DNA from 3 places in the Kitasatospora sp. NPDC052868 genome. Region 1 is predicted to be linked to each of the others. Evidence: riboswitches for the same ligand, from Rfam matches in the RefSeq annotation. Region 1 holds a riboswitch; each other region holds the start of a gene.

Region 1 (3,250 bases):
TGCTCCAGGACCTCCAGGCTGGGGGCGCCGCCGGTGCCCATGATCAGGCGGGAGCCGAAGGCGGTGCCGGCGATCGTCAGGGTGTCCAAGGCATTGCCGAGGCGGGTGCCGGTCATCGCTCAGCCCCCCTGGACGGCGGTGAGGATCTCGACCCGGTCGCCCGCCGAGAGCTGCGTGATCGGCCACGAACCACGGGGCACCACGGCTTCGTTGAGTGCGGCGGCGACGCCGGAGTTGGCCTGGCTGAGGGCGGCCACCACCTCGGCGAGGGTGGTCGCGGCGGGCACCTGGCGGGGCTCGCCGTTGACGGTGAGTTCGATCTCGCTCATGCGGGGACCTTCGTGGTGAAGCGGGTGGGGGAGAACGGTTCGGCGAGCTCGGGCATCGTGCCGGTGGCCAGGTACTCGGCGACCAGGTCGGCCGTCACCGGGGTGAGCAGGACGCCGTTGCGGTAGTGCCCGGTGGCGGCGACCAGGCCGGGCAGTGCGGTCGGACCGATCAGCGGCGCGTTGTCCGGCGAGCCCGGGCGCAGGCCGGCGGAGGTCTCCACCAGCGGCAGCTCGGTGATGCCGGGCACCAGCTCGTGGGCGTCGCGCAGCAGCTCGTACACCCCGCCGGCGGTGACGGTGGTGTCGTAGCCCTGCTCCTCGCTGGTCGCGCCGATCACCAGCTCGCCGTCCTCGCGCGGCACCAGGTAGAGGTGTTGGCCGCGGACCACCGCGCGGACGTTGCGGGAGAGGAACGGGCGGTAGGGCGCGGGGACGCGCAGCCGCAGGATCTGGCCCTTGACCGGGCGGATCGCGGGCAGCACGCCCTCGGGCAGACCGGGCAGCAGATGGCTGTGGGGGCCGGCGGCGAGCACCGTCCGGTCGGCGGTCACCGTCTCGCCGGTGCTCAGCCGGGCACCGACCGCCCGGTCGCCCTCGACCAGCAGCTCGACCGCCTCGGCACGGTGGACGGCGACGCCCGCGGCCTCGCCGGCCCGCAGCAGCGCCGTCAGCAGCCGGCGGCCGTCCACCTGGTGGTCGTCGGTGACGTGCAGGCCGCCGCGGACCCCGGGGGCCAGCATGGGTTCGAGCCTGCGGGCCTCGCGGCCGGTCAGCCAGTGCGAGTCCAGGCCGAGCCGCCGGTGGAAGGCGTGCAGCTCGCGGAGCTCCTCGCGGTCGTCGGAGTCGAGGGCGACGGCGATGGTGCCGCACCGGCGGTAACCGGTGTCCTCGCCGCCGCTCGCCTCGGTGAGCTCGGCCGCGAAGGCGGCGTACCGCTCGTTGGAGGCCATCCCGAGGCGCAGCAGCGGCTCCTCGCCGTACTGGAGTTCGGTGACCGGTGCGAGCATGCCCGCCGCGACCCGGGCGGCGCCGCCGCCGGGGTGCGGGTCGACCACGACGATCCTGCGCAGTCCGCGCTGTGCCGCCCGCCAGGCGACGGCGAGGCCGATGACGCCCCCGCCGATCATCAGGACGTCGGCGTGGGTACCCGGAGCCGAGCGTGTCAAGGTCGCGCTCTCCCTTCGCCGGAATGACCCGGATCAGGTTCGGACGGTCGCGGGCCGTGCCAGCCCGCCTCTCAGCCCGGTTCGCCGGGCTCCCGTGATGGTGCCCCCACCTTAACTCCGGGGGTTGCCGCCACCGAAGGCGCGTACGAACGGTGGACGGCGCCCGCACCCCGGGCCCGTCCGGGGGCCCGCCCGGGCGTCCGGGACGGCTGAGTACAGTGACGGCGTGGGAGAGCTGAGCGGGACGGATCGGGTGGTTGTCGTCGGCGCCGGGCTGGCCGGGGCGCAGTGCGCCGCGGGGCTGCGGCGGGGCGGCTGGCAGGGGCGGATCACCCTGGTCGGCGAGGAGGCGCACGCGCCGTACGACCGGCCGCCGCTCTCCAAGGAGGTGCTGCTCGGCAAGGCCGACGCCACCACCCTCGACATCGACCTCCCACACCTGGGCGTCGAGCTGCTCACCGGCCGCCGCGCCACCGGCCTCACCCCCGGCACGCTGCACACCGACGGCGGCGATCTGCCGTACGACGCCCTGGTGATCGCCACCGGGGCCGCCCCGCGCGCCCTGCCCGGCGCCGAGCGAGCCCATCTGCTGCACACCCTGGACGACGCGCTGGCGCTGCGCGCCCTGCTCCGGCCCGGCCTGCGCCTGGTGCTGGTCGGGGCGGGCTGGATCGGCGCCGAGGTGGCCACCGCCGCCCGGACGGCCGGCTGCGAGGTCACCGTGGTCGAGACGGGCCCGGCGCCGGTGCCCGCCGCGCTGCCCGTCGAGATCGGCCGGGCGATGGCCGCCTGGTACGCCGAGGCCGGGGTCGGGCTGCGCTGCGGCGTCGGCGTCGCGGCCGTGGAGCCCGGCGCGGTCCTGCTGGAGGACGGCTCGCACCTGCCCGCCGACGAGGTCGTGGTCGGGATCGGGGCCCGCCCGGCGACCGGCTGGCTGGCCGGCTCCGGGGTCGCACTGGACGCCGCAGGCGCCGTCCTGGTGGACGAGCGGCTGCGCACCGGCCTGCCCGGGGTCTTCGCCGCGGGGGACTGCGTCAGCTACCCGTCGGCGCGCTCCGGCGCCCGGCTGGCCGTCCGGCACTGGGACCACGCGCTGCAGTCCGGCGAGGCGGCGGCCGCCTCCGTGCTCGGCTCGGACGCGCCGTACGACCCGGTGCCGTACTTCTGGTCGGAGCAGTTCGGCCGGATGGTGCAGTACGCCGGACAGCACGGCGAGGGCGACGAGATCGTCCGCCGCGGCTCCCCGCAGGACCCGACCTGGGCGGTGCTCTGGCTGCGCGACGGCGTGCTGCGCGCCCTGCTCACGGTGGACCGCCCGCGCGACCTGACCCAGGGGCGGCGGCTGATCGAGCGCGGCACGGCACTGGACGCGGCCCGCGCGGCGGACCCCGCCGTACCGCTGAAGTCGGCCGTCGCGGGGTAGTGCGGACGGCCGTTTGGTGCGCGGCGGGCCGCGGAGGTGGCAGTCTGGTGGCGTGAGTGAGATCGAAAGCAAGATTGAATCCCTGGTCACCGAGTGGATGTACCTGCCCGACATCTCGGAGCAGTGGGGGGTCCGGGTCACCGAGGTGCGCGACCTGGTCAAGAGCGGCGGCCTGATCGCCGTCCGGCGCGGCCCCAACAAGTCGCTCCAGGTGCCGGCCGCGTTCATCGACGGCGCCGGGCTGGTCAAGCACCTGTCCGGCACCCTGACGGTGCTGCGCGACTGCGGGTACAACGACGTGGAGATCCTGGAGTGGCTCTTCACCGAGGACC
Region 2 (3,250 bases), on a different contig from region 1:
CACCCGGGCGCAGCCGGCCGCGCAACGGCAGCGTGCTCTCGAACAGGAACACCCGTGGGTACTGCGGCGCGGCGGCGGCCACCCGGCCGAGCGCCAGCGCGGAGAAGCTCATGATGCGGGCCTGCGGGCGGTCGCCGTCCGGGGTGCCGGTGATCTTGAACCGGTCCAGCATCCGCAGCAGCTCGGCCTCCACCCGGCCCCGGAAGCGGACCGGGTGCTTGGTCTCGATCGCCAGGTCCACCGGGCGCCCGCAGTCCGCGACCAGCTCCAGCAGGCTCTCCAGCCGCAGCACGCTCCGCAGCTCCGGGTCCGCGCTCGGCACGCCCGTCTTCCAGGCGCCGAAGTCGTGCGCCTCCAGCTGTGCCAGCGTCATCGCGGAGACCGTGCCCCGCCCGTCCGAGACCCGGCCGATCCGGCGGTCGTGCACGCACACCAGCTGCCCGTCGGCGGTCACCCGGACATCGCACTCGACGGCGTCGGCGCCCTCGTCGAGCGCCCGGCGGTAGGCGGCGAGGGTGTGCTCGGGCAGCGCGTGCGAGGAGCCGCGGTGGGCGATCACCTGGACGGGCGGCCCGGTGCGCGCCGTCGCGGGGGAGAGGTCAGGGCTGGTCACGCGTCCACGATAGGCGCCGGAGGTGACGCGAAAGCGAAGACGGCCCCAACCTGCGGGGCCGTCTTCGGGTGCGGGCGCGGTGGTCAGCGCCGGCCGCGGGTCAGCGGGGTGAGCGCCAGGGTGGCCAGGGCGGGCACCAGGAAGCCGAACAGCGAGGCCGAGGTCCACTCCTGCGGCGTGAAGTGCAGCGCCTCCTGGACGGACGTCCAGAAGTCCGTCCACCAGCCGGCGATCGCGGTCGGTGCGATCAGCTGGTAGACCGCGAAGCCGAGCGCCCACGGCAGCAGCATCAGCCAGCGGGAGGGCGCGTCGTCGGCGAGGTTCCAGCCGCGCCGGCCGGCGCCGAGGAAGTAGTCCACCGCCAGCACCGCGAACATCGGCACGAACACCGAGCCGATCAGGCCCAGGAAGGCGTAGTACGAGTCGGCGAACTCGGTGATCTGCAGGGCCAGCACGGTGATCAGCAGGCCGGTGCCGCCGGTCAGCACCCGGCGGTCGACCTTCGGCAGCAGGTTGTGGACCGACATCGCCGTCGAGTACACGTTGGCGAAGGACTGGTCGGTCTCGCGCAGCACCAGCACCAGCAGGAACGCCCAGCCGGCCCAGACCCCCAGGAAGGAGTCGAAGATCCGGGTCGCGTCGCCGCCGGACTGCAGCAGCGCGAAGAGGCCGAGCACGTAGCACCAGATCTGGGCGACGGTGTAGCCGGAGAAGCTGCCCCAGAACGCGGCGCGCGGGGTGCGCGAGTGCCGGGTGTAGTCGGCGGCCAGCGGCACGAAGGAGATCGAGACGGCGATCATCGCGTCGGTGGCCTTCAGGAAGCCGTGCCAGTTGCCCGCGCCCGGGTCGGGCACGCCCTGGCGGCCGAGCTGGACGGTGAAGTACACCATCGCGACCGCCACCGCCGCGGCCACGAAGCGGCGCAGCACGGCGATCGCCCCCAGCGGCCAGATGGTCAGCGCGGTGGTCACGGCGCCCGCCAGTACGACGAAGACCCAGCGGTAGCCCTCGGTGTGGGCGACGGTCTGCGCGCCCATCGCGATCACCAGCAGCTCGTACACGCCCCAGCCGATGCACTGGACGATGTTCAGCACCGTCGGCACGTACGACAGGCGGGTCCCGAACAGTCCGCGCAGGTTGGCCATCGCGGGTGCGCCGGTGCGGGCGCCGATCAGCGCGGCGACGCCGAGCATCGCGGTGCCGACCACGGTGCCGGCCACGATCGCGGTCACGGCGGCGGCCAGGGAAAGCTCGCTGCCCGGGGCGCCCAGCACGGTGGCGGCGGTGGTGAAGCCGATCAGGCTGACGCCGAGGTTCATCCAGAGCGCGAAGTGGTCCCGGAAGCGGAGCGTGCGCGGCGGCTCGGTGTCCAGCACCAGCGGGGCCTCGACCCGGCCCGCGGCCTGCTCGGGCCGGTCCAGCACCGAGGTCGCGGTCGCGGCGGGTGCGCCGGCCGTGGAACCGGGTGCGCGGCCGTCTGCGTCCGAGTGAACGGTCGTGGACGGTTCGGGGAAACCCTTGGACGCGGACGCGCCCGAAGAAGAGGATGGCGAAGCAGGCGGCATGGCCGATACTCCCTACGCCGGCATTACCCGGACAGGTTCCGGCGGTCTGCGCCCCCTCGACGATCCGGCCACGGATCCCGTGACGTACCGTCGACCAGCGCACTCTCAGCCTGGTCGGTCCAAGCTCCCGCGTGTCAGTTTGGAGCGACAGGCTAACCGGCGGGGCGGTGAACGCCAAGGCCAGGCGGCCTGCGGTCCGCATCGCGGGACGTCAGGGGTGTCCGTCGTGGACGGAGTGAACGGTGCGCCGGGGGGTACACCGGTCCGCCGTGCCGGGGGTGTCCGGCCGGTCCGTCCGGCGGGTTCGTCCGGTGGGTCCGGCAGGTTCGCCGGGCCGGTCCGCCTGGTTCGCCGTGCCGGTTTGTCTGGCCGGGCTAAGGATTCTTATGAGTTCTTCAGAGGGGTCCTTACGGCAATCGAATCGGGTGTGCGAAAAACTATGGTTCTTGGTCCTGTCAGCTATGGAGGTCGTCCGTGAGCACCGAGCGCGAGGTTGGGTCCACCGGGCCGCAGGGGGAGCAGCCCTCCGGCGGCCAGGGGGTGGTGGGCCCCGCTCATGACGGTCCGGCCCAGCAGGCCGCGCCTGCCGCCCCCGCCCCGGCGGCCGCTCCCGAGGCCCCCGCCACCGGTGGCTTCACGCCGACGCTGGCGTTCGGCAAGCTCAGCGCCCCGGAGCCGGTCGAGCCCCCGGTCGCCCCGGCGGCCCCTGCGGCCCCGGTCGGGTCCGGGTACATCGACGCGCCGCCGCCCGTCCTGCCGCCGGCCCCGGTCGCACCCGTCGCCGCGGCGCCGGTCGCCCCGGTGGCGCCCGCCGCGCCCGCGGTGCACGAGACCAACCCGTACGCGACGCCCGGAGCCCCGCACGCCGCCGCCCCGCACGCCGCCGCCCCGCACGACCCGTACGGCCCCCCGCCGGTCCCCGGTGCGCCGGCCGCCCCGGGAGTGCCCGGGGCGCACCCCCAGCACCCCTTCGGCGCGGGCCAGCCGCTCGGCGGCTGGGGCCTGCACGACGCCACGGCCGGCGGCGCGGCCGGTGCCGGTACGCCCGGCGGCCCCGGCTACCCGGGCGGCC
Region 3 (3,250 bases), on a different contig from region 1:
TTGTAGGTGATGACGCCGGTCTTCACGTCGTCCCGGTTGGGCAGGCCCAGGTGCTCCTTGGGCGTGACGTAGCAGAGCATCGCGGTGCCCCACCAGGCGATCATCGCGGCGCCGATACCCGAGGTGATGTGGTCGTAGCCGGGGGCGACGTCCGTGGTGAGCGGGCCCAGGGTGTAGAACGGCGCCTCGTCACAGATCTCCTTCTGGAGGTCCATGTTCTCCTTGATCTTGTGCATCGGGACGTGGCCCGGGCCCTCGATCATCACCTGGACGTCGCGCTCGCGGGCGATCCGGCCCAGCTCGCCCAGGGTCTGCAGCTCGGCGAACTGCGCCTCGTCGTTGGCGTCCGCGATCGACCCCGGACGCAGGCCGTCACCGAGCGAGAAGGTGACGTCGTAGGCGGCGAGGATGTCGCAGAGCTCCTCGAAGTTGGTGTAGAGGAAGTTCTCCTGGTGGTGCGCCAGGCACCAGGCGGCCATGATCGAGCCGCCGCGCGAGACGATGCCGGTCTTGCGACGGGCCGTCAGCGGCACGTACCGCAGCAGCACGCCGGCGTGGACGGTCATGTAGTCGACGCCCTGCTCGCACTGCTCGATGACGGTGTCGCGGTAGACCTCCCAGCTCAGCTCCTCGGCCCGGCCGTCGACCTTCTCCAGCGCCTGGTAGAGCGGCACGGTGCCGATCGGCACCGGGGAGTTGCGCAGGATCCACTCACGGGTGGTGTGGATGTTGCGGCCGGTGGAGAGGTCCATGACGGTGTCGGCGCCCCAGCGGGTGGCCCAGGTCATCTTCTCCACCTCCTCCTCGATCGAGGAGGTGACCGCGGAGTTGCCGATGTTGGCGTTGATCTTCACCAGGAAGTTGGTGCCGATGATCGCCGGCTCCACCTCGGGGTGGTTCACGTTGACCGGGATGACGGCCCGGCCGCGGGCCACCTCGGCACGGACGTACTCCGGCTCCAGGCCCTCGCGCAGGGCCACGAACTCCATCTCCGGCGTCACGATGCCGCGCTTGGCGTACGCGAGCTGGGTGACGGCCGCCCCGCCGCGTCCCCGCAGCGGGCGGCGCGGCCGGCCGGGGAAGACGGCGTCCAGGTTCTTCAGGTTCCCGCCGCGCGGCGAGGTGTGCTTGATCCCGTCGTCCTCGGGGCGGGCCTCGCGGCCGTCGTACTCCTCGACGTCGCCGCGCTGGCGGATCCAGGAGTCGCGCAGGGCGGGCAGGCCGCGCCGCACGTCGGGTTCGTACGCCGGATCGGTGTAGGGCCCGGAGGTGTCGTACAGGGGGACGGTCCGGCCGTTGGTGAGCACGACCTCGCGGTACGGGACGGCGAGGTCGGGGCGGGAGCCCTCGCGGTAGGCCTTGCGCCAGGCCGGGGTCGGGTAGCCGGTGGAGGTGCTGCTGGCGGTGCTGCCGGCGGCGGACGTCCGGGCAGACTGCGGCTGTACATCAAATGCGGTCATCAGACCTACTACTCCCTACGCCGGCATTACCCGGTCAGGTTCCTGCGGTCGACGCAGCGGTTGGCACGTACACCGACGTGCCGTTCAGCGCCCTCTCAGCCCGGTGCTCCGAGCTCCCGTGTCCGCAGACGGTGTTGCCTGCGCATGACGTCCAACACCGTAGCGAGCGGATCGCCGCTGGTCCAGACGGCTTCCAGCCAGTGGGAAGGGCTGGCACACTGGCGGCATGGTGGGGGCGACCGGTCGGGTGACCGGGAGGATCGGTCCGGGTCTGGTCGGCGAGGTGCTGCTGCACGTCCGCGAACGGCAGGGCACGGAGGCGTTCCTCGCGTACCCGGCCGTGCCCGGCGAGGTGCTGGCGCCCGGCACACCGGTGGTCGTGGTGGAGTACCAGCCGCCGCGCACGGTCTACGTCGCGCACGCGCTGGGCTGACGCCGCGGCGCCCTTTCGACAACCCGCCTGCCACCGTCCTGACGGGGTCTTGACGCGGTCTTGACGGCCCTGGTGCGAAGTCGGGACGAAAAGTCCTTCCCACTGATCGACAAGAGGCGCAGAATCCCTGCTGCCACCGCGTTCCGCGCCATCCTGCAACAGAGCGCAGCCACGGAACCGGTGTGCCCTGAAGGGGGAATTCGCCGATGCTGATCGGCATCGCGGGGGCGGTCGTCGCCTCCATCGTCATCCTGATCGTTCTCTTCAAGCTGATGTGGCGGGTCGCCGAGCCCAACGAGGCCCTGATCATCTCCGGTTCCAGGCACCGCACCGAGGGTGTCGGCGAGGGCCTGGGCTTCCGGATCGTCACCGGCCGGGGCACGCTCGTCACCCCGGGCGTGCAGGTGGTGCGCAAGCTCTCCCTCGACCTGAACGAGGCGGACCTGGACGTCGAGTGCGTGACGTCGCAGGGAATCCCGGTCCACGTCAAGGGAGTTGTGATCTTCAAGGTGGGCGACGACACCGTGTCGATCGCCAACGCGGCCCGCCGCTTCCTCGACCAGCAGGAGATGATGGGCCACCGGGTCCACAACGTCTTCGCCGGTCATCTGCGGTCCATCGTCGGCGGGTTGACGGTCGAGGACATGATCCGCGACCGCGAGCGGCTGACCGGGGAGACCAGGGCCGCGTCGGGCTCCGAGATGGAGAAGCTCGGCCTGATCATCGACTCGCTGCAGATCCAGGAGATCATCGACCCGACCGGGTACATCCAGAACCTGGCCGCCCCGCACGCCGCCGCCGTCATGCGGGACGCCCGCATCGCCCAGGCCGAGGCGGACCGCCAGGCCACCGAGGCCGAGCAGGAGGCCTTCGCCCGCAAGGCCGAGGCGACCCGCAACAGCGGTATCCAGCAGGCCGGTTACCAGGCCGAGCTGGAGACGGCGACCGCCCGCGCGATGCAGGCCGGACCGCTTGCCCAGGCCGCCTCCCGGCAGGAGGTCGTGGTCCAGGAGACCAAGGTCGCCGAGCTGGAGGCGCACCGCAAGGAGCAGCAGCTCCAGGCGGACGTCCGCAAGCCGGCCGACGCCCGTGCGTACGAGACCCGCACCAAGGCCGAGGCCGACCGCGACGCCCGGATCTCGGCCGCGCAGGCGCAGGCCAAGGAGACCGAGCTCAAGGCGGCCGCCGAGGCGAACCGGGTGAAGGTGGCCGCGTCCGCCGAGGCGGAGGCCACCAAGGCCCGCGGTCTGGCCTCCGCCGAGGCCACCCGGGCGACCGGCCAGGCCGAGGCCGCCGCGGCCGAGGCCAAGGGCCTGGCCACCGCCGAGGCCACCCGCGCCCTGGGTCTGGCGGAGGC

Evidence for each region. Region 1 has a riboswitch for thiamine pyrophosphate ahead of thiO (glycine oxidase ThiO). Riboswitches for the same ligand answer to the same signal wherever they lie in the genome.
Region 2: linked by a shared signal. The riboswitch ahead of ACIGZJ_RS09415 (purine-cytosine permease family protein) and the one ahead of thiO (glycine oxidase ThiO) in region 1 are both predicted to bind thiamine pyrophosphate.
Region 3: linked by a shared signal. The riboswitch ahead of thiC (phosphomethylpyrimidine synthase ThiC) and the one ahead of thiO (glycine oxidase ThiO) in region 1 are both predicted to bind thiamine pyrophosphate.

What each region holds. Positions count from the first base shown of each region.
Region 1 covers NZ_JBITZW010000001.1:460,058-463,307, forward strand. Annotated here, with positions in the region: gene ACIGZJ_RS02050 (thiazole synthase) at 1-116, opposite strand, end outside; gene thiS (sulfur carrier protein ThiS) at 120-329, opposite strand; gene thiO (glycine oxidase ThiO) at 326-1,456, opposite strand; TPP riboswitch at 1,489-1,601, opposite strand; gene ACIGZJ_RS02065 (NAD(P)/FAD-dependent oxidoreductase) at 1,722-2,918, shown strand; gene ACIGZJ_RS02070 (Rv2175c family DNA-binding protein) at 2,971-3,250, shown strand, end outside.
Region 2 covers NZ_JBITZW010000004.1:183,531-186,780, forward strand. Annotated here, with positions in the region: gene ACIGZJ_RS09410 (glycerophosphodiester phosphodiesterase family protein) at 1-613, opposite strand, end outside; gene ACIGZJ_RS09415 (purine-cytosine permease family protein) at 697-2,037, opposite strand; TPP riboswitch at 2,171-2,319, opposite strand; gene ACIGZJ_RS09420 (S1C family serine protease) at 2,653-3,250, shown strand, end outside.
Region 3 covers NZ_JBITZW010000014.1:124,822-128,071, forward strand. Annotated here, with positions in the region: gene thiC (phosphomethylpyrimidine synthase ThiC) at 1-1,460, opposite strand, end outside; TPP riboswitch at 1,456-1,590, opposite strand; gene ACIGZJ_RS23925 (hypothetical protein) at 1,687-1,893, shown strand; gene ACIGZJ_RS23930 (SPFH domain-containing protein) at 2,100-3,250, shown strand, end outside.